Regions from separate parts of the Exiguobacterium sp. s161 genome, predicted to be linked through region 1. Evidence: riboswitches for the same ligand, from Rfam matches in the RefSeq annotation. Region 1 holds a riboswitch; each other region holds the start of a gene.

Region 1 (7,304 bases):
GTCGATGGCAAACCTTATCTGTTCCTCGAGCGGACAGTCCCAGTCGGCGGGGTTCCGACACAGCAGACGATTCTCGAGCAACAAAAAAAATAACTCTCCCGCGTTTGGGAGAGTTTTTGCGTTAGACCGGAATCCGGTCGAGGGGATGTGGTTGTTGCGACGCACGATACCAGCGCATGATCCAGTGATCGATACCGATTTGATACGCAAAGCGGCCTGCAGCAAGTAAGACGATTGAGGTTGCTAAGAACAACGGGTTTAACGCAATCGTTCCAGCAAGTAAGTAATTGAGATTCATGATGCTTCCGACGACCAGTGCAGGAACCGTCAACAGACTGAGGATCAACAAGATCCCGATGACGAGTTCTGCGAACGGAATCAAGACGTTGATCAGCCCGACGTTTGGTAAGGCAAGTTGCTCGATCCACGTCGCGTACCACGAACTGACGAGTGCGTCTTCGCCTATCGCTTTCGTTAGCGCCCCTTCAAGAAACGGTTTTGCATCAAAGCCATTGATGTACTTGCCGATCCCGGCGATGAACCACTGAATTCCGAGCCAGAGCCGGATGATCGTCAATAAACTGATGCCGATGATGTGTAATGCTTTCACTTTCAGACACTCCTCTACTACAACATAGTCCCCATCATACTGAAAAATCATCAGTAAGATGGGGACTATCATCATAACGTCATCGAACCGTCATCGACCTGTTACAAAAAAGGATAAGGTAGCCGTTCATGACCGCTGATCGAGACGATGACTGATTGCAGTTAATAAAGCAGCGACAAGCGCAACAAGCCCACCGACCAGTGCCGTGTTCATCATCGGACCGTTCGCATAAACGATGCCACCGAGTGCCGAACCGAAGGCAATCCCGACGTTACTCGCAACCGGCATCAAGGAAGCGGCGAGTCCTTTTGCTTCCGGATTGAACTTTTCAGCAAGGTCGATCAAGTAGATCTGTGTCGAAGTCGTCAATAAAATCGACATCAACGACATCAAGGCGATGTTGAACAGACCAAGCGGAAGGGATACTGTCGTGAAGTATAACGCAGCAAGGACGATTGCTTGCACGACGAAGACGAACCGTAAGCGTCCCATCGGATTTTTACTAGCAATCTTGCCGGCAAGGATGTTACTGAAGATCGAGACGACACCGTAAGCGAGCAGGATCGGACTAATCCACGTTTTCGCAATCCCAAGTTCTGTTTGCAGAATTGGTACGAGGTACGTGTAGACGACGTAAGTTGCTCCGAAGCCGAACGACGGAATGAAGAAGGCGATCAGGATCCGTGGATTAGCGAGCAATCCAAGCTGCTCCTTGATTGAACCGGAGCCCATCGATTGCTGGACGGGAACGATCTGCCACACAGCGAGGAACGCAATCATTCCCATGACTGTCGTCAGCCAGAACGTGGCTTCGAAGCCAGCGTGTTGCCCGATGAACGTACCAATCGGAACACCAAGGACGTTCGCGAGTGTAAAACCACCGAAAATGAACGAAACGGCGACACCGCGCTTCGCGACAGGTACGCCATCGCTTGCGACGACCATTGCGAGCGAGATCAAGACACCGGTCAGGATGGCTGTCAGGATGCGGGTGGCGAGCAATACTTCGTAACTTGGAGCAAAACTACTGGCAAGGTTCAGTAAGACCCAAACGAGTAACAGACGTAGAATCAGGCGACGCCGTTCCAAGTGACCGGTCAGCGACATGACAATCGGTGTACCAATCGCAAAGGAGATGGCAAATGCCGAGACGAGCGTACCGGCTGTTGCGATCGTGATATCAAGGGCTGAGGAAATTTCAGCGAGGATCCCGACGATGACGAATTCGCTTGTTCCGAGAACGAACGTCAGGAGCGACAACGTGGCGATCAACAGCCAATCGCGTCGACTTAAACGAGTAGTAGGTGACATGGATGATTCCTCAATTCTGGCGCTTGCGCGCGAAACTATGAGTAACAGGATAGCATGAAACGATTTCGTCGGGTATCGCAAAGCGAGAATTCGGGAAAAGAACCATTATTCGAAATAGCGTGTGAATTTCCAGGCTTGCTGTTTTTTGCGTATACTACAGAAGAAGACTACTGACAAAGGAGTGGAAACGATGCAAGCGACAGTGACATGGAACAAACAGATGGGGTTTAGTGGACAGACGGAATCAGGGCATCATCTTGCGATGGATGCAGCACCGGAGAACGGTGGCGAAAATCAAGCACCAAGACCGACTGAACTGCTGCTACATGCCGTTGCCGGCTGTACTGGAATCGACATCGTCTCGATTTTAGAGAAGATGCGCTTGACGATTACTCATTTCGAAATGGATATCGAAGGGGAACGGGCAGAGGATCATCCGCGGCGCTTTACGTCGATCTCGATTCATTACCGGCTCGAAGGTGATCTCCCGGAAGATAAGGTCCGTCGCGCCATCTCGTTATCAAAAGATAAATATTGTTCGGTTTCGCAATCCTTGAACGCTGAGATTTCCGTCTATTATTCCATCAATGGTGTCCGGAGCGAGGATCCTTTGTGAAGAAAGTAGCACTGATCGGTTGCCTGTTGCTTGCAGGGTGTGCGCAGGAGACGACGGAACCAACGAAACCATCACAACCGGAAACGAAGCAACCGACAGAAGAAAAGAAACCGAAACCTGAACCAACGAAAGAGGAACGACAACAAGCACGATTAAAGCAGCAACTTGAAGCGATGTCGACGTCAGAAAAGATCGATCAACTGCTCTACATCGGAGTCGCCGGCACGGAACTTTCAGCAGCTGACCGGAAATTGTTGCAGACGCATGCGATCGGTGGGGTCTTACTGCTTGGTGGGAATATTACGTCAGAAGATCAACTCTTGACGTTCACGCGTGCCATTCAAGAAACGAACCAAAAACCGTATGCCTTCGTCGGGGTTGATGAAGAGGGCGGACGGGTCAGCCGGGTACCGGATCAACGATTACGTCTCCCGACGAGTCAACGGATGGCGCAAGGTGCAGATGCTGCAAAAATGGAAGATGTCGGACGTACGCTCGGTCACCTGTCACGATTTTATGGGTTCAACATGGACTTCGCACCGGTCCTTGACGTCAATAGCAATCCGAACAATCCAATCATCGGCGACCGTGCGTTAAGTGCTGATCCGAAGACCGTCGCGACTCTCGGTACGGCCCTGATGCATGGGATGCAAGAGACGGGAACGATTCCGGTCGTCAAACATTTTCCCGGTCACGGCAATACGAGTGTCGATTCCCATGTCGGTTTGCCGAAAGTGACAGCATCAAAGGAAGAACTGAAGCGAACGGAACTGTTACCGTTCCAAGAAGCGATTCAAGAGGGCGCCGAGATGGTGATGGTCGCCCATATTCTCTATCCCGCATATGACGATCAAAATCCATCTTCGCTCTCGAAGCCGATCTTGACTGACCTCTTGCGTCAACAACTCGGATTCAAGGGTGTCATCATCACGGATGACCTTGTCATGGGGGCGATCACGAAACGATATGGTCTTGCGGAAGCGGCACGCCAGGCACTTGTCAATGGAGCAGATATGGCGATGTTTTCGGAAGCAGGTGCCTATCCGAAGGTCCACACCGAAGTAATGCAAGCCGTTAAAGACAAAACGCTGACGCCTGCGATGCTCGATGCTAAAGTGATGCGGATCTTAAAGCTGAAGCAGACCTATGCCGACAGCCAGAAGCAACAGCGACCGACGAAATCGGAGCTTGTTCAGCAAGTGGAAGCGCTCAACTAGGACTAGCGAAGCAAAGCGACTCATGCTAGACTAATGGGGCAAGCCAATTAAACACGAAAAGACACTAGGGGAGTCTCGCAGCAGACTGAGACGGAAGTATCCGGACCCTTTGAACCTGATCTAGTTCGTACTAGCGGAGGGAAGTGGCTCGAAACCTTAGATATCCTTAGCGCTTCAGCGCATTTTCGGACCACTCCCTTCAACATCGGGAGTGGTCCTTTTTCGTATGGAAAGGAAGAACATGATGCGTCTACATCTGATTTCGACGGGATCCATCAATCCACGCGATGGAGTGGAAACCTTTCAATCGCTTCAACCATATACGGATCAGCTTCATCTTCGAGAACCAAATTTGTCGGCAACAGAATTGGTAGAACTGATTGACGCGCTCCTTGCGAAAGGGTATTCGCCTGAACAGTTAACGGTTCATGACCGGGTCGACGTCGCCCATGTCGCTGGTATCGGTGTGCAGTTGACCCGACGATCCTTACGCGTCGGCGATGTAAGGCGACACTTTCCGGATCTCATCATCGGGAAATCCGTCCACTCTCTGGCAGAAGCACTTGCAGCGGAAGCGGAAGGAGCCGACCGACTGCTGTACGGTCATATTTATCCGACAGCGTCAAAGCCGGATCTACCACCGCGAGGGATCGATGCCTTGAAGCAAGTTGTCACTTTCACGACGAAACCAGTCATCGCAATCGGCGGGATCACTCCTGATCGCATTCCTGAAATCGCAGCGACCGGTGCAAGCGGAATCGCTGTCTTATCCGGTATTCTCGGTCAAGCGGATCCGCTTGCTGCCATTCAGCGTTATCAGGGGGTACGGGTATGACGGATCACATCATAATCGGTGGTGGAGTCATCGGTTTGACGCTTGCTTACAGTCTCGCTTGTCAGAACGAATCCGTTCTTGTCCTTGATCGCGGAACATGCGGACAAGGGACGAGTCGGGCGGCTGCCGGGATGCTTGCGACGGACATCGAGCTGAGAAAAGAATTGCATACGCTTGCCGCGAGAAGTCGCCGTCTGTATCCGTTACTTGCGCGACGCCTCACGCGCGAGACCGGGATCGATTGTGGCTACCGGGAACAACCATTTTTATTGAAACGAAATGGGCAAGAATACTTATTTCCATCGGTCGGTCAAATCGATCCGCGACGACTAACGACTGCATTGATGTATGCCTTACACGCACGTGGCATATCGATTGAAGAACAGGTAGATGTCACACGCATCGAAGAGAACGATGACTTCATCAGGATCGAATCGAACGCAGGAACGTGGACCGGACGAACAGTGACGGTCGCTGCCGGACGCGGGTCGCAAGCCTTGCTCGATACAGTCGGAAATTCGATCGCGACATATGGGGTCAAAGGGGAGTGTCTCGCCGTCCGTCTCGCGGGTCAGCCGTTACGCTCGATTCTGTTTGATGAAGCCGTCTACCTCGTGCCAAAAGCTGACGGACGGATTTTGATCGGTGCGACCGAACTGCCGCACGACGAGACAGTCGGCGTCAGTGTCGCTGGGATCATGTCACTGCTTCAAGCAGCAGAACGACTGTATCCACCGATTCATGACGCGGTCATCGAAGAAGTCTGGTCCGGTGTACGACCGCAAACGGTGTCCGGCTTGCCATATATCGGAGGCACCGATTCATCCCGTCGGATCTTCCTAGCGACAGGGCATCATCGGCATGGCATATTACTCGCACCAGCGACAGCGGAAGTCTTGGTAAATACATTACGGTTGATTCAGAAGGAGGAAGTCCGATGAACATTACGATTAACGGCAATGACCACACGATCGAACAGATTAAAACAATTGAGGACATGCTAACGCAACTCGGCTTAGGGGAAAAGCTCGTCATCGTCGAACAGAATCGACAAATCATCGATCGCGCGGTGTATGGTCAGACGGTCGTTCGGGACAATGACACATTTGAAATTGTTCATTTCGTAGGAGGAGGATAAACATGCTGAAAATTGGAGAAAAGACATTTGAATCACGATTATTACTCGGAACAGGGAAATATACGGATGCTACGGTACAGCAGAAAGCGATCGATGCGTCCGCTTCACAAATCTTGACGTTCGCCGTCCGTCGGCTCGATATCTTCGACAAACAACAAGCGAATTTCTTGGAGTCGCTTGATTTAGCGAAGTACGATCTACTTCCAAACACGGCTGGTGCGAAGACGGCGGAGGAAGCTGTTCGGTTAGCGAAGCTTGCGCGGGCATCCGGTATGTGTGACATGGTCAAGGTCGAAGTGATTGGTTGCGATAAGACGTTACTACCTGATCCGATCGAGACGTTACGGGCTTCTGAAGAATTACTCAAAGAAGGCTTTATCGTCTTACCGTATACGTCAGACGATGTCATCCTTGCACGGCGACTCGAGGAACTCGGTTGTCACGCCATCATGCCGGCTGCATCACCAATCGGTTCCGGGCAAGGCATTCTCAACCCACTTCATCTACGATTCATCATCGAGCAGACGACGGTCCCGGTCATCGTCGACGCCGGGATCGGTTCACCGACCGACGTCGCCTATGCGATGGAACTGGGAGCGGATGGTGTCTTATTAAACTCCGCTGTTGCCCATGCTCAAGATCCGGTCAAGATGGCGCACGCCATGCGACTAGCTGTCGAAGCAGGTCGCTTCGGATACGAAGCGGGACGTATCGAGAAGAAACAGTATGCGGTCGCGAGTAGTCCAACGAGTGGATTGATTCGATGAACCGTTACTCACGGCAAACTCGATTTCAACCGATCGGGGAAGCGGGACAAGCACGCTTGGCATCAGCGAAGGTGCTGATCATCGGCATGGGAGCGCTCGGAACGGCGTCGGCAGAGCAACTCGTCCGCGCCGGTGTCGGCGTCGTCCGAATCGTCGACCGTGATTATGTCGAGTGGAGTAATCTACAACGACAACAGCTGTATACCGAAGACGATGCGCGTCAAATCGTACCAAAAGCGATTGCCGCAAAAGCACGGCTTGAAGCGATTAATTCGACGGTGACGATCGAAGCTCATGTAGTGGACGTCGACCGGGCAGCGCTGACGTGGCTTCTCGATGATATCGATCTGATCATCGACGCGACGGACAATTTCGATATTCGTTTGCTGATGAACGACATGGCGTTGATGCGTTCGATTCCGTGGATTTACGGTGGCTGCGTCGGCAGTTATGGGATCACGTTTACCGTCCGTCCCGGGGAGACGCCGTGTCTGCATTGTCTGCTCGATCGATTACCGCGGGATCAGGAGACGTGTGATACGGCGGGGATCATCGGACCAGCAGTACAGATGGTCGCTTCCTTGCAGGTGACGGAAGCGTTGAAGTGGTTGAGCGGAAAGACGGACGCCATGCGGACGCGCTTGCTTGCGTTTGATGTCTGGTCGAATATGTTCCAACAAATCAACGTCCAGTCACTGAAGCAAACGGAGTGCCCGTCGTGCGGCATCGAACCGTCCTACCCTTACTTATCGGATCAAACGGTTCATTTCACGGCACTGTGCGGTCGGGATGCCGTTCAAATCCGGGGAG
Region 2 (7,304 bases), on a different contig from region 1:
TGGAACGTATAACCGTAAACGCCACTCGCAGCACCATATCCTTGCGTGATTGGACCACTTGCTGGACGTGAGAAACCAGTCGTTGCTTTTGACGAAGTCGTCGTACTGTACTTTTTAACATATGTAGAAGAAACATAGCGTGATGCGCCGCCGTACGAAATTTTTGTCCATGAACCGGAAACACCGAGATAATTGAATGTCTGTCCTGTATTGACGCTACCGACGATTTTATAAGCCGTTGATGGACCTGTACGGACACGAAGCCCGTCCGCTGTGACCTTTACCTTATATGTCGTTGCAGCTTCAACTTTCGAAGCACTCGTTGTTGCAAAACCTGAAACTACCAAAGCTGTCATTGTCATTGTTGTAAGTAAACGTTTCATTGAGTGTATTTCCTCCTTAAAAATCTGAAGCGACAGAACTGATCATTACAAAATTGTAAGATTTTATGTATATTTATTTATTTTAGGGAATGATTTTTCGCCTGAGATGATTATAGCATCGTCAATAACACAAAAATATTTCAAATGTATTTCAAAATTATGCGTTATTAACATATATTGTAATGGGTTAATAAGTAAAAAAGAACTGACGAAGAGTCAGTTCTTTTTTCTATGAAACCTATACTGTTATTCAATGGAAGAGGGTGAAAACACAGTTAAATGTTGCGGGAGTACCTCGACAGTCACGGGAACATGACCTGCTGTATCTCCATCGGCATTAATCGGCAGTTCTTCTTTCGAGCGAATTTCGACACGTGTCGTCGTGAAGTGTTCGATTTGATCGGCTTTTGATAATCCACCCGTGATAAGTTTAGGTAATGCTTGGAGCGCATCAAAGAATCCAAGCTTCGTAATGATGAACCCATGTAGCAGTCCATCATCGACCTTTGCGTCTTCTGCAAAGGATTCGAACCCACCAACGGAATTCGTCAAGGCGATAATCAACAAGTGTGCTTCTCCATCGAATTGTTTCTCAGCGGAATGGATTTCAATCGGATAGGGACTATGATCCTTGAAGGCTTTTAGACCTTCAATGAAATAAGCGACCGATCCGAGTGACGTTTTTTGTTCGACACTGACCTCCTCAACGGCTTCTGCAATCAGACCAACAGCGATGACGTTCATGAAGTAATGGTCATCATATTTACCGATATCGAGCGGTCGGGCAGGGGCATCAGCTAGAATCTGGATCGCCTCTTCGGGATCCGTCGGGATGTGTAATGCGCGCGATAAGTCATTGACCGTTCCGAGTGGGACGATCCCGAGTGTTGGCCGATGCGGTTGCTCGGCGATTCCGGTGATGACTTCATTGACCGTTCCGTCACCTCCCATGGCGATGACCGCGTCGTAATTAGACTGGGCGGCATGACGCGCGAATTCCGTCGCATCGTGTTCTTTTTCCGTAAACCGGACGTCGACGGTTTCAAAGCGAGTAGCAAGCGTCTCTTCAGCGAGCGTCGCGTGTTTTTTTCCGAGTTCTTTTCCAGAAGACGGGTTGATGATCAACATGGCTTGAGACAAAATGAATTCCTCCTTTGACGTATCTGTTCCTATTTTCCCGAGTCAAAGGAGGACTAATCATGTTAGTTCAAGTTTCTAGAATTAAGCGCTCATACAAACCTTCAATTTTTTGTAACAATGCTTCTTTTTTCATCTCGACCGTCATCCATTCTTCTTCCTCGGATACATGAGAGAGAATGGCATCAAGATGTACGACTTGAAATTCTAGCTCTTCAATTTGTTGTTCGATGGACTGTTCTTTCGCAGGCGCATTCGAACGCTTTGAAATACTCGATTTCTTCTCATGATTTATTTGAGGTGGTGTGGCACGAACGGCTTGTCGTTTCTCCACTGCGTAAGCATAGCTTCCAGCATACGAAGTAATTTGGCGGTCAAGCCAAATGATTCTCGAGAAAAGACGATTCAAGAAATAGCGATCGTGTGAGACGGCAATCAATGTACCAGAAAAATTCTCGAGTGCTTCTTCGAGTGTCTCTCTTGATTCAATATCTAAATGATTCGTCGGCTCATCGAGAATCAAGACGTTAATCGACGAATGAACGAGGACGGCGAGTTGCAATCGCACCCGCTCGCCTCCGCTCAGTGACAAAATGGACCGAAAGACAGTTGGTCCAAAGAACAGGAACCGGGAAAGGATATGGCGGGCTTCCGCTTCTGGAACGGCAATCCGGTCTCTAAACCAGTCGATTAACCGCGCGTCCTCTTCGAAATGGGCATGCTGGGACAGGAAACCGATCCGATTCGATGGTCCACGCGTGAGTGTGCCTGCGTCTGGTGATAATTCGTCAAGCAGCAGTGAGAGCAACGTCGATTTCCCGCTTCCATTCGTTCCGACGATCGCGATCCGATCCTGTGCCATGATCTCGAACGAAACGTTATCAAAAATGTGGCGGGTTCCGTAAGAAAACGAGAGTTCTTCAGCGCGAAAGACGACTTGGCTCGAGTGATCGGTAGAAGAAAAAGAGACGTCAGCGGTTTTGGCTTCGAGTTGTGGTCGTTTAATCCGTTCGATCCGCTCGAGTGCCCGTTCCATCGATTTTGCTTTACGGAATAATTTCTCACTCGGTGGAGATGCTTCGTTTGCCCATTGCCGGAGTCGACGAATCGCTTCCTTCATTTTCTTTATTTTTTTCTGTTGCTCTTGGTAGGCGTGGAACTGTTCCATCAAGCGACGTTCTCGTTCGACGACGAACGCGCTGTAGTTCCCTATATAGGCTGTCAGTTCACCGTCTTCGAGTTCAACGATCGAGGTGACGACGGCGTCTAAGAAGACCCGGTCGTGAGAAACGAGCAGGACGGTCCCTGTATAGTCCCGTAAGAACTGCTCCAGCCATTCCACGGCAGCTAAATCGAGATGGTTCGTCGGTTCGTCAAGAATGAGCAGATTTGGCTCCATGAGTAACATGCGACCGAGACAAATCTTCGTCTGTTCACCACCGCTCAACTGGTGGAAAGGACGAGTGAGTAACGGACGAAGGTGTAACCCGTTCACCATGCGCTCGATCTTCGAGTCGAGTAGATAGCCATCCTTTTGTTCGAACGCATTCGTCGCTTCCGCATATCGTGCGAGTAACGCATCAAGATTCTCTGGTGCTGTCGCCATCATTTGCTCCAACTGTTGCATCCGAGAACGGATCGCGAGGATGTCTTCAAACGCTGTCCAAAGGACGTCGAGTCCGGTCATCGTCTCACTATATACAGGAAGTTGTTCTAAATAGCCGATCGTCAAACCGCTCTTTTGATAGATGACACCACCGTCCGGTTGCTCAAGGCGAGCAAGCAAGCGGAGTAATGTCGTTTTACCACTCCCGTTTCGTCCAATCAGACCGACACGGTCGTGTTCGTTTAAGAAGAGGGAAACATCCGTTAAAATTGTCTCGCCTCCGAATTGTTTGGTCAGGTGTTGAATGTCGCAAATCATCATAGTAAGTTGATCCTTTCGCGCGCATCAAAAAAAGGAGAGCGCAAACAGCACTCTCCCTATCGTGTGAAAGATGCGCTTTGCTGTATTTTTCAATCATGAAGTTCTAAAAAAGGGCAGACGGGTGCCTTAGAACGCCATTCCATGAAAAATCGCGCGCAACAGATACAATTGTTCCATCAACCAGTGTTTGCACGCGGCAAAGTCCATCTTTTCACACCACCTTTCGTTTTAGATACATCTAGTTTACTATTTTTTTGTCAGTTACGGAAGTCTGAATTATTTGAACACACCTGCGATTGAACTGAAGAAGTCACTGAGTCCATCGAATAGTTTAGCAAAAAACCCTTTCGTTTCTTCTGATGTTGCGAAGGCATGGATGTCTTGTCCCGCATTTTTGAGTCCACTTTCGATTTGTCCCCAGTTGATGTTCGCTTGCTCCATTTGATTGAATAGATTCGTCAACCGGTCCATTTGTGCGTCAGACAACTGGATATTGTTATTTTGAATGACTTGGACGATCAAGTTTTCGATCTCGACTTTGGTTTCCGGTTTTTGATTGGCGATCTCAGCCTTGATCTCATTCATCAAGTCAGCGACTTTATCCGTGCCGACCGTTTTTCCAACGTCTGATGTGACCAATAATTCTTGCTGTGCTAAATCCTTGCGTTCGTCACTTAACTTTATCCCGGTTTCAGCGGAAGTTTGATCGTACGCCTTCATTATTCCTGTCAGTGCCGATGTCCCGGTCACCTTGTAAGGGGAAGTAATCGTGATGTCGGCATCTTTGACACCCGCTGTGACGAGAGCGTTGAGATACATATCCTTCGTCACCCATGTGATGTTTTCCGTCGAGACGGAGAGTCCATCTCCTTTTTCCGTCAGTTCGATTTTAGCCGACGAATACATGTTGCCGCCTTTTTGCGACTGTGGGATGTTTTTCCCGAGATATTTTTCCTCGTCAGCAGAAGTGGCGATGATCGGTGTGATGCCTTCCGGTGCATTGAGACGTGAAAGCACCCATGCTTTATCTTTTGCGCCGAGCGACTCCCCGAGTGTGACGATCGTCTTATCGACGACTTGTTCGGCGGATGCGGCTGTTGGGAGTAATAAAGCAGAAGCGATAACGGCTGATGCCATGAATTTTGTTGGTGTATGCATAATGAAATCCTCCAATTGTAAGTAACAGAATGAATTATAGTATCAGGTACTAAATTTAGTGTACGGGAACGATGTCTGTTCGGAATCGGTCTGCAGATGGAGACGATATCCGTCTTCTGACACTCCATAGTATAGCGAAAAGGAGACAACTTGACTTCCGTTTTCAGCATGCTATAGTGAATTTGAATCGAATAATGACCACTAGGGGAGTCGGTAGACCGACTGAGACGAACGAAGACGTTCGGACCCTTTGAACCTGATTAAGTTCGTACTTACGGAGGGAAGTGGCGTCAAGTCTTGTTCTTCTTGCGCCATGCCCGTGTGTTTCGGGGTGGTGTTTTTTCGTTTCATAACTAAACGAGGAGGATGAGATCATGACGTTCACACAAGAAATCAAACAAGCGGCACAAGCGTATTGGGATAGTAGTTTTACGCACCCATTCGTACAAGGAATCGGGGAGGGGACGTTACCGCTCTCGAAATTTCGGCATTACGTCATGCAGGATGCCTATTACTTAAAACATTTTGCGAAGATTCAAGCGAAGGCAGCATCAAAAGCAGACGACTTCGCGACGATCGCGACACTTGCCGAACATGCGACTTCGACTTATGAGGCAGAGTTGAGCTTACATCAATCATTTTTTGAGCCGCTCGGTATTACGGCAGCAGACCTTGAAGCATTTGAACCGGCACCGACAGCATATGCGTATGTCTCGCACATGCATCATGCGAGTGAAGGAACGCTCGGTGAGACGATTGCTGCCATCTTGCCATGTTACTGGTTGTATTATGAAGTCGGACAGCAATTACTGACGTGTACTCCGGAAGAAAAAATCTATCAGCAATGGATCGACACGTATAGCTCGGAATGGTTTGAAAAGGTCGTCTTTGAACAGATTGCACGGCTTGATGCGCTGGCGGAGCAAGCGAGCCCGACGGAACGCGAGCGGATGAAACGTCATTTCGTGACGAGTTGTTACTATGAGTTACTCTTCTGGCACATGGGGTGGACGGAAGAGACATTTGCGTCAGTTTACGAAACGATTCCAGCACGAGCGGTATCTTCTTGAATCACTAGATGGTAGAATTAGGAATACCATTTAGTGAGAGTAGGGATTGGAATGGAAATCATCGTGATCGCACTTGTGATCAGTGCAGCATATGCTGTACAACGAATGCTTGGTAGAGTCAAAGTAAGATTTCTTGGATACATCATTCCGATATTAATCGTGTTATCCGGTATATCCGCTTCGACACGTAACTTTAAGGTAGCGTATAGCATGGGGAGCTACATTTCTGCTGTTCTTGTCATCGTCGTCTATGCACTACTGACTTATTGGTTATACCGCGTCTACCATCGTGCGAAAGAAGAAGCTGAATATCCGTATCAATCACTAAAAGACCGAGGCATCCTTTAAGGAGCTTCGGTCTTTTGGTGTATCACGTCATCATTTTTTCCAGTTTTTAAAGCCGTCACCGAATTCGAGATGCAGTTGATCGGTAAAGACACCGTTCTGAAAGACCGGCACATCAACCGGTAAAGTGCCTTGCGGTTTGAACGTTCCGAAGATCGCTCGGATACCTGCAGGCAGGTTCGGTCCCGCTGATTTTAGATTGCCTGCTTCGGAGTCTGGACCGTTTGGATCGCCTTTGAAGCCATAGACGAGGACGTGTGCCGGTGCGTCCGGTTGAACGGCGACATCGTATGGGTTACGGAGACTGAGCAGGACGGATGGTGTATCCGTTTGTTTCACATAGCGGAAGATCGAAGCCGGAATCGCTTGTTCTGGTGCAGTAGGTAGTAGTTTAGCACTCGTGTTGACGTTGGAACCGACGATGATGTAATCTGCTGCATCGAGTTGCGCCCGTAATGTCGGGTTTTGGTCGAGCGGTAGCGTAGTAGCCGAGTAATTCGCTGTCGTCACGTGCCAGTTCCGATTCTTCGGTAGGGAAGCGATCGTCTTTTTCATGCTGTCCGTTTGATCCGCCGCAGGAGCGATCACAAGAACGTTAGCATTCTTTTTCGGTTTGAATGGTAAGGTCCGCTGATCATTTTTCACGAGTGTAACCGCGGCTTCCGTCATCGCACGTTCTTTTGCTTTATGCTCGGGACTGCCGACGATTTGGTTCGATTGCGCGATTTTTTCAGCTAGGGATGTCGTGTCAGTCGTACCGTTCCAAATTCCGCGTTCTGCTTTCAGTGTCAGAATCCGCTCAACCGATTGATCGATCCGTTCCTCTGAGAGGCGACCATCTTTGACTGCTGCGATCACATCCTTGAAAATCCGGTCGAGTTTTGTGACATCCTGCTCGGAACGAAGGATCGTCGGCATGAGCGCGATATCGACACCGGCGTCAAACGTCTTTAAGACGGCTTCTGATTCCGTAAAGTTGTCGGCGATCGCCTGCATGTTCAATGCGTCTGTGATGACGATGCCATCGTAGCCAAGTTTTTCGCGCAGTACGCCCGTGATGACATCATCCGATAACGTCGCAGGTAAAGGGAAGGTACCATTTGTCGACGTGACGACTTCAGGTTCGATTTGCGGCATCCCGATGTGTCCTGTCATGATCATATCGATGTCTTCAGCAATAGCTCGCTTGAACGGTACGAGCTCGACTTGTTCCAGCTCCTGCAGGGACCGGTCAACGACCGGTAATCCATAGTGGGAATCGGTCGCCGTATCGCCGTGACCCGG
Region 3 (7,304 bases), on a different contig from region 1:
GTTTAGCGAACGGTGACGCGTTTGTCTGCATTGCGCTTCACCTCCTGGAATTGGTACGAAAGTGGACGTTGTAGCTGACAGCGTTCGAGTAACGGAACGTCAGCGAATAACTCGCTCGGACGCCCGTCAAAAGCAATCCGCCCTTGCTCCATGACGAGGACACGATCCGCGTATCGGGCGACGAGTTCCATATCGTGTGTTGCCATGACGAGTGTCGTTCCGTTTTGTTGTTCCGTCAACAACTGTTCCATGAGCCGCCGCGTCGTCAATCCATCCTGTCCGAACGTCGGTTCATCGAGCAACAACACATCCTTTGACTGCCCGAGCATCGTCGCGACGCTGAGCCTTCGTTGTTGCCCCGTACTAAGCGCAAGCGGTGACTGCTGTTTGACAGATGCGAGTTCCAGCCGTTCGAGCAACGCTGTGCGCTCATCACTCGTCGCTGCCCGGTGACTCCAGTCGATTTCCGCTTCGACTGTCAGTTTGAGAAACTGCAGATCCGGTTGTTGAAAGACATAACCAACATGCTCATAAAAGCGTCGCCGGGAGTAACGCTGAGCCGGACGTTCCTGGAACCGATATGTTCCTTGATGCGAGAGCAACCGCCCGAGTGTTGCAAGCAACGTACTTTTCCCGGATCCGTTTGCCCCGAGCAGCATCACCCATTCTCCCGTCTTCAGGAAAAATGTCGCATCGGTCAGCGGGTAAGGTGCTTTCGTCGATAATGCAGCGACGTGTAACAAGGCAGTGCCTGCTGTAGCGACTGGAGGAAGCACGTGAAGTCGCGCTGCTTGTGGTCCATCTATGGGTAACGTCTCTAACGTGTACGGATACAAAGAGGGAACAGCGATCCCTTTCGATTGAAGCTCTTTATACCCCTGCGGGAACAAATCCTGCGGATGCGCCGTTGCAGTCACCGATCCGTCTTCAAGTAAGATGATCTGATCGACATACGGCAAACAGACATCGAGTTGGTGCTCGATCAAGACGATCGTTAAATCATGTTCTTTCTGAATCCGAAAGATCAACGCCATCAGCTCGTGTTGCCCGATCGGGTCAATCTGAGCCGTTGGTTCATCTAGTAATAAAATCGTCGGCTCAAGTGCCAGGACCGCGGCGAGCGCGAGGCGTTGTTTCATCCCCCCGGATAGACTCGCGATTGGTGTCGAGAAGGGGAGAGGGAGACCAACGAGTGCGAGTAAGCGTTCAATGCGTTCCTCCATCTCTTCGCGTGGAATCGACCGGTTTTCTAAACTAAAAGCGATTTCGCGTCCGATCGTTTCCATGCAGAACTGTTCTTCTGGATTTTGAAATAAGACTCCGACCGAACCGGACCGGGTAACTGTACCAGTCTGTTCGACTTCGATCGTCTCCGGTGTCAGTCCGGCTAGGGCATGAAGCAGTGTCGTCTTGCCACTCCCACTGCGTCCGAGCAGAAGGGTCGTTCCGTGTTCGATCGTCAGCGATACATGATTGAGCACCGATTTCATCTGACCGGGATAGCGGATGCTGAGATCGTCGACAGTAATCATGCGACTTCCCGTTTCGCACGTCCTGCCGCAAACCCGTTCAAGACACCGGTCGCAACAAGGCGACGGATGAGAATCGCTGCAAGCAAGCCGCCGAGTAATGCACCACTAATCATTTGTAAACCTGTTGTCGCAAGCAACGTCGTCGTCGTGTAGTAACCGAATCCGTTCGCGATCAGACTATAGACGATGCTACCAATTGCGGCTCCAACACCCGATAACATCAATGTCCAGGTGTCATAACGGCGATAACGCGTCATCGCGAAGACGAGTTCCGCACCAAGTCCTTGGCAGACCCCGATCAGTAGAGCCGATAAGCCAAAGTGACTACCCGTGAACAGCTCGACGGCTGCCGCGACGATTTCCGCGATGAGGGCAGCACCTGGTTTTTGAATGATTGCTGCGACGAGCGGGCTTGCGATGATCCAGATCCCAAACATCCAGTTGGCACCGACTGGCCCGAAGATTGCAGACATCGGTAACCAGAGTGTCGACCAACCGAGATAGATGACCCCGCAAGCGACGGCGAGCATCATCATGACCATAATTTCTTTCATTTTCCAGTGTTGCATCGTGTTTGTCCTCCTTTAAGTAGGGGAGACACCAAAAAAGACCGCCCTCCGTAAAAAAGAGAGCGGTCCTCAGAAAAACTGCGCGCAGCAGGAGTCATTGGATGTGATCGCTCCACTTTCCTACGCTAGTATGAACTAGATCAGGTTCGAAGGGTCCGAAGTGAATCGTCTCAGCCAAATGGGCTCCCCTAGTGGATATGGTAATAGATGATACGCTGTTCACTTTAGGCAATCTTCTGTCTATTGTCAAGACACAAAAAAACGATACGCCACGAAAGGCGTATCGTTAAACGACTTATTTGTTGTCTTCGTTCTCTTCTTTTGCTTCTTCTGAAGACTCTTCCGTAGCTTCCGCTTCGTTGTCTTCGCCAGCTTCCGCTTGTGCCTCAGCTTCTGCTTCTTTGATTTCCTCAAGCTCTTGTTCAAGCGTTGATTCGACGACAGCTGCGACTTGAATGTCGCCTTCTGTGACGATACGGAAATCTTTTTGTTCCGGAAGATCAGCTACAGAGATTGAATCGCCGATTTCGAGGTTTGTGACGTCGACTTCGACGTTCTCTGGTAATTTATCTGGTGTTGCTGCGACTGTCACTTTAAAGAGTGTCTGTGACAGGAATCCACCGACTTTAGCACCAGCTGCTTCGCCGATGAGTACGACGTCTGCTTCGACTTCTGTCTCTTCATCCATTTTAACGGCGATGAATTCAACGTGATCGACAGTTGGTGTGAATACATCCATATCACGACGGTTGATTAAGACGTTAATATTTTTACCGTCGAGTTTCAGTGAAATCAAGACGTTCTCACCGTTTTCTCGAACGATTTTAAGCAATTCTTTTTCTTCAAATGCGATTGGTGTACTTTCCACTTTGTAACCATACACGACACCAAGAGCTTTTCCTTCATGACGTAATTGTTTACGGAGTGAGCGTGGACGTACCTCGCGTTTTTCGGCTGTTAATTTAACTGACATGTTCATTTCCCCCTTGAATTTGGTATAGCCCTCAAAAGGTAATGAATGTAGGAGCAGGACAAGTCCTGAACAATTTAAATATGCTAAGACAATCGGTTCCAGACTCGCATTGAATCTGACGCTTTCGTGACTTTGCATTTCTCTCCCAGGTCATTACGCTGATATTGAGAAACATGTGTGAGTAAGTCACCGTTTGATGCGGTGCTAGTGAGTTTATACCCCTATGTTTTAAATCCTTAAACCTCTATTTTTTATTTTTTAAAGTCGAAAGACCTCCAAAACGCTTGAAATCAAGGGTTAAGAGGTCTTTCATTTTTTTCATTTTTTATGGTGATGCGTTGGTTTTCACGGACTAATACTCGGATGAGACGTTCGATGTGCCGCATCGTCGTCTGTCCCATCGTTGAGATTTGGAGCCATTGATTATGGACGAGATAGTCGCTTTCATATTGAACATGATAGCCCTGGATCCGGAGAGCGTCTCCTAAAGCGGTTGCTGACGGATGGACGATCGTCAGAATTCCCGGCGCTTGTGCTTCTTGAGTCGCAAGCAGGTTGAAACCAGTCGCCCGAACGGCCTGTTCGAGATAGGTCATCTTGATGGCGGCTTGATCGAGATCAAGGGCATCGAGCGCTGCCTGACAGGCGAGCAACAAGTTCGATGAGCCGGAAAAGGCGACGCCTTCCGCATAGAGTCCGAGATCCAGATAACGTGGAATTCGTGGAGAAGGTAGGATGCTGTCTGTATGACCGATGAACGCAAGACCCGGTAAACCACCAATTGCTTTTCCGGAGACGGTCGTGACGAATCTGCAACCAGCGTATGAGAAACGTCCGGTTCCGACGGCGCTGATCGCATCGACGATGAGTGCGGTTCGTTGATTTAACAGTGCTTTTACCGCATCGAGATCGTAGAGGACGCCCGTAGACGTCTCACAATGCGTCAACCAGATCCAGTCGTATTCCGTTTGATGCAGCTGGCTTGCGAGTTGTTCTAATTCGATTGGGTGACCGGACGGAAGCAGGTGGATATCAAATGACTTTCCTGCTCGTGCCGCGTGATCGATCAAGCGTTGACCGAACTCGCCACCGTTTAGGATCAATCCATGTCCACTCAGTTGTTGTGCGACGATATCGTTGGCGAGGGTACCACTGCCGACAGCCATCGAGACATGTGGCAAATCCAGCAACTGACACATCCGACCACGTAAATCTTGATCGAGCTGGCGCATCGAAGCCGTCCGGTGCGGGCGCGGTGCTTGTTGCGCCGCTTGGCGAACCGTTGGTGCAACCTCGACTGGACCGGCTAGAAAATGCAGAGGACGTAAAACGTCCGCGATGACGGATCGTTCATATGTTGCGCGTGACAACAACATCGGTACGAACTGGGCATCGCCACTACCGAGCGTTGCTGCGATTGGTGTGAAGCCGAACCGCGCATATAGTTTAGCTTCCCGTGTCGTACCACTGATATAGACATGATCAATCGTTTCCCGCTCCAAGTAGACCATCAAAAAACGCATTAATTGCATGAACGTACGACTATTGCGGTATTCGGGACGAACGCTGAGTAAGCGGATTTCCGCTGGGTCCGTCAGTGTCTCATCTAGCGTCACGCCCTTTTCCTCAAGCGAAAAAGGACGATGCTTTCGAATAGCAATCATCGCGACGAGTCGATCGTCTTCCTTGCCGATCAGATAGGTATTTTGATCATGAAACCGGTCAATCCGTTTCCGTTCGATATTCGGTTGATGTTGCGGAATCTCTTCCGTGAAGGTGAGGTAGTTCAGTTCATGGATTGCTTCCGCGTCCGAAGCGGTGGCAATGGAAAAGTCGATCATGAGACGTCCTCCTTATGTAATGACTGGCTTGTGAAGTGCATCATGAGCCCACAGGACAAGTAGACTTACGGCAACGGCACACAAGATATTGATGGGTCCCGCGTCAAAGTAGACAGGGAGTAACGGGAGCAGAACAACCGGAATCAGCCCCGCTTTGACGCTATCTTTCGTTACGAGATAAGACAGACCGAGTATGCCTAGTCCGACAAGATATGCCCACGGCGTGATGGCGAAGACGATGCCGGAAAATACGGCATATCCTTTACCGCCACGTCGCGGATGAAACAATGGAAACAAGTGGCCGATGAGCACGGCAAGAGCAACGGGATAAAATGCATCTGTGATCTGTAGTGCAAGAACGGTCTTCGCGGCATCAAACAGATACACGAATAAAAAGGCCGGGAGCCCACCGGCACGATGGGCGTTGCGGGCACCGATGTTTCCGGAACCGACCTGAGCCAAATCGGTACGACTGACGTACTTCCAGAGCGTACCGCCAAGAATACTGCCGATAAGGTAACCAAGCAGGAGATCAAGGGTCACCGATGTTCCTCCTTTGTTTCTACGAGATGAACGAGTTCTTTGACGGTCAAGGCATCACTGTCTGGAGCCGTCAGGACGGCATCGACCATCTGGGCTTTTCGATCTTGTAATTCCGTCATCTTTTCTTCGATTGTCCCGCGTGTCAGCAATTTGATGACCGTCACGTCGGATTGTTGTCCAAGCCGGTGGGCACGATCGGCAGCTTGCTGTTCGACGGCCGGATTCCACCAGCTGTCAAAGAGGATGACGGTATCAGCAGTTGCGAGATTCAATCCCGTCCCACCCGCTTTCAGGGAAATCAAGAAGAGATCGACTTCACCGTCATTGAACCGATCGCATAACGCCACCCGGTCTTCGAGTGGTGTCTCACCCGTCAACAGGAAGTGAGGGAGGTGACGTTGCGCGAGATCCGAGCGAATGCGCTCGAGCATTTGTGTATACTGCGAGAAAATCAAGATCCGCTTTCCGGCGGCCCGTTTTTCGGCAATCAATGAGAGCAGACGCGTTCGTTTTGTCGCTTCTCCCGTGTATCCCTCAACGAATAACTCCGGATCGTCGCAAATTTGCCGCAACCGCGTTAACCCAGCCAGTAACTTCAAACGATCTTCGCGTTTCGTCTCGTCTAAGTGCTGCAGCGTCTCGAGTTGCAATTTGGCAAGATACGACGCATATAACCGTTTTTGGTTAGGACCGAGCTCGACATAATGATGCTCGATCTGTTTCTTCGGTAAATCCTGTAAGACATCTTGTTTCTCACGCCGTAATAAGAACGGTTGGATGAACTGTTGCATGTCATCAAATGACCATTTCTCAAACGTCGCTAAATCCGGCAGTAATTCTGGAAACAAGACATGGAAAATCGACCAGATATCACGCGGACGATTCTCAAGTGGTGTGCCCGTTAAGGCGAACCGTCGTTTTGCTTGCAGATGTCGCAGTTGACTGACCGTTTGTGACTGCGGATTCTTCAAGTGCTGTGCTTCATCAAAGAAAACGACGTCATATACGGGGTGGCGACGGACGTCGGTCCGAAGCGTCGTGTAGGAGACGATCGTCACTGTGTTTTCAGCCAAGTACTCCAGTTCGGAAAGTCGGCTAGTTTGAGATCCCGTCACGACATGAACCGGTCGACCGAGTAAAAAGCGCTTCAATTCCGCCTCCCAGTTGCGGAGCAGTGATGCTGGTGCGACGATCAGTGCACGACTATCCGAAATCGTTGCTATATAACCAATCGCTTGAATTGTCTTTCCAAGCCCCATCTCATCGGCCAAGATGCCGTGACATCGGTGCGCGTCCAAATTCTTTAGAAATTGAATGCCCGTCCGTTGATACGGATAGAGTTGTGACTCTAATGAATTCGGCAAGTCGAGCCAGAATCCTTGTCCGGATTTCAATTCGAACCATTTCTCGAGCAAATCGGCATGGAGATGCAGGATGGAGGCACCGATCAGATGCTTCATGTTCCGGACGGCAGGTAAGACGAGTCGCCCGTCGCGTAAGTCGCGTTCACTCGCTTCCATCTGGGCGAGAACCCGTTGCAACTGCTGAAAGGCCCGTGCCTCTAAAGATACGAACTGTCCGGATTTCAAACGGTGATAGCGTTTTTGTAAGATGAGCGACTTTAGGACACGTTTCAGTTCGTCTTCCGGAATTCCGTCCATCGAAAAGTTAAACACAAGCCAGTCGAGGCGGTCTGTCACGTCGACTTCGATCCGCGGATGAAAGGGTCCTTTTGGTAACGTCGTTCGGATCGCTTGCGTTGCAAATAACTCCAGTTGACCGAGCGCAACTCGTTCGTCAAGCAGACTCCGCAAAAAAGCATACTGCGCGGCGTCAGTGGTGATGA

Evidence for each region. A riboswitch is a leader RNA that binds a small molecule or an ion and turns the genes downstream of it on or off. The one in region 1 is predicted to bind thiamine pyrophosphate.
Region 2: linked by a shared signal. The riboswitch ahead of tenA (thiaminase II) and the one ahead of KNQ14_RS08545 (thiamine phosphate synthase) in region 1 are both predicted to bind thiamine pyrophosphate.
Region 3: linked by a shared signal. The riboswitch ahead of KNQ14_RS06460 (ECF transporter S component) and the one ahead of KNQ14_RS08545 (thiamine phosphate synthase) in region 1 are both predicted to bind thiamine pyrophosphate.

Annotation. Positions count from the first base shown of each region.
Region 1 is NZ_JACSNH010000002.1:187,479-194,782, reverse strand. It holds gene KNQ14_RS08570 (hypothetical protein) at 1-93, shown strand, start outside; gene KNQ14_RS08565 (DoxX family membrane protein) at 122-610, opposite strand; gene KNQ14_RS08560 (MFS transporter) at 737-1,921, opposite strand; gene KNQ14_RS08555 (OsmC family protein) at 2,112-2,537, shown strand; gene nagZ (beta-N-acetylhexosaminidase) at 2,534-3,754, shown strand; TPP riboswitch at 3,811-3,913, shown strand; gene KNQ14_RS08545 (thiamine phosphate synthase) at 3,996-4,589, shown strand; gene KNQ14_RS08540 (FAD-dependent oxidoreductase) at 4,586-5,530, shown strand; gene thiS (sulfur carrier protein ThiS) at 5,527-5,727, shown strand; gene KNQ14_RS08530 (thiazole synthase) at 5,730-6,494, shown strand; gene KNQ14_RS08525 (ThiF family adenylyltransferase) at 6,491-7,304, shown strand, end outside.
Region 2 is NZ_JACSNH010000003.1:276,201-283,504, forward strand. It holds gene KNQ14_RS10970 (M23 family metallopeptidase) at 1-383, opposite strand, end outside; gene KNQ14_RS10975 (diacylglycerol/lipid kinase family protein) at 630-1,523, opposite strand; gene abc-f (ribosomal protection-like ABC-F family protein) at 1,591-3,447, opposite strand; gene KNQ14_RS10985 (DUF1002 domain-containing protein) at 3,724-4,605, opposite strand; TPP riboswitch at 4,799-4,905, shown strand; gene tenA (thiaminase II) at 4,980-5,675, shown strand; gene KNQ14_RS10995 (hypothetical protein) at 5,727-6,023, shown strand; gene KNQ14_RS11000 (glycoside hydrolase family 3 protein) at 6,054-7,304, opposite strand, start outside.
Region 3 is NZ_JACSNH010000001.1:1,274,610-1,281,913, forward strand. It holds gene KNQ14_RS06450 (energy-coupling factor transporter transmembrane component T family protein) at 1-31, opposite strand, end outside; gene KNQ14_RS06455 (ABC transporter ATP-binding protein) at 3-1,532, opposite strand; gene KNQ14_RS06460 (ECF transporter S component) at 1,529-2,101, opposite strand; TPP riboswitch at 2,202-2,301, opposite strand; gene KNQ14_RS06465 (50S ribosomal protein L25/general stress protein Ctc) at 2,397-3,074, opposite strand; gene KNQ14_RS06470 (GNAT family N-acetyltransferase) at 3,365-4,915, opposite strand; gene KNQ14_RS06475 (glycerol-3-phosphate acyltransferase) at 4,928-5,458, opposite strand; gene KNQ14_RS06480 (DEAD/DEAH box helicase) at 5,455-7,304, opposite strand, start outside.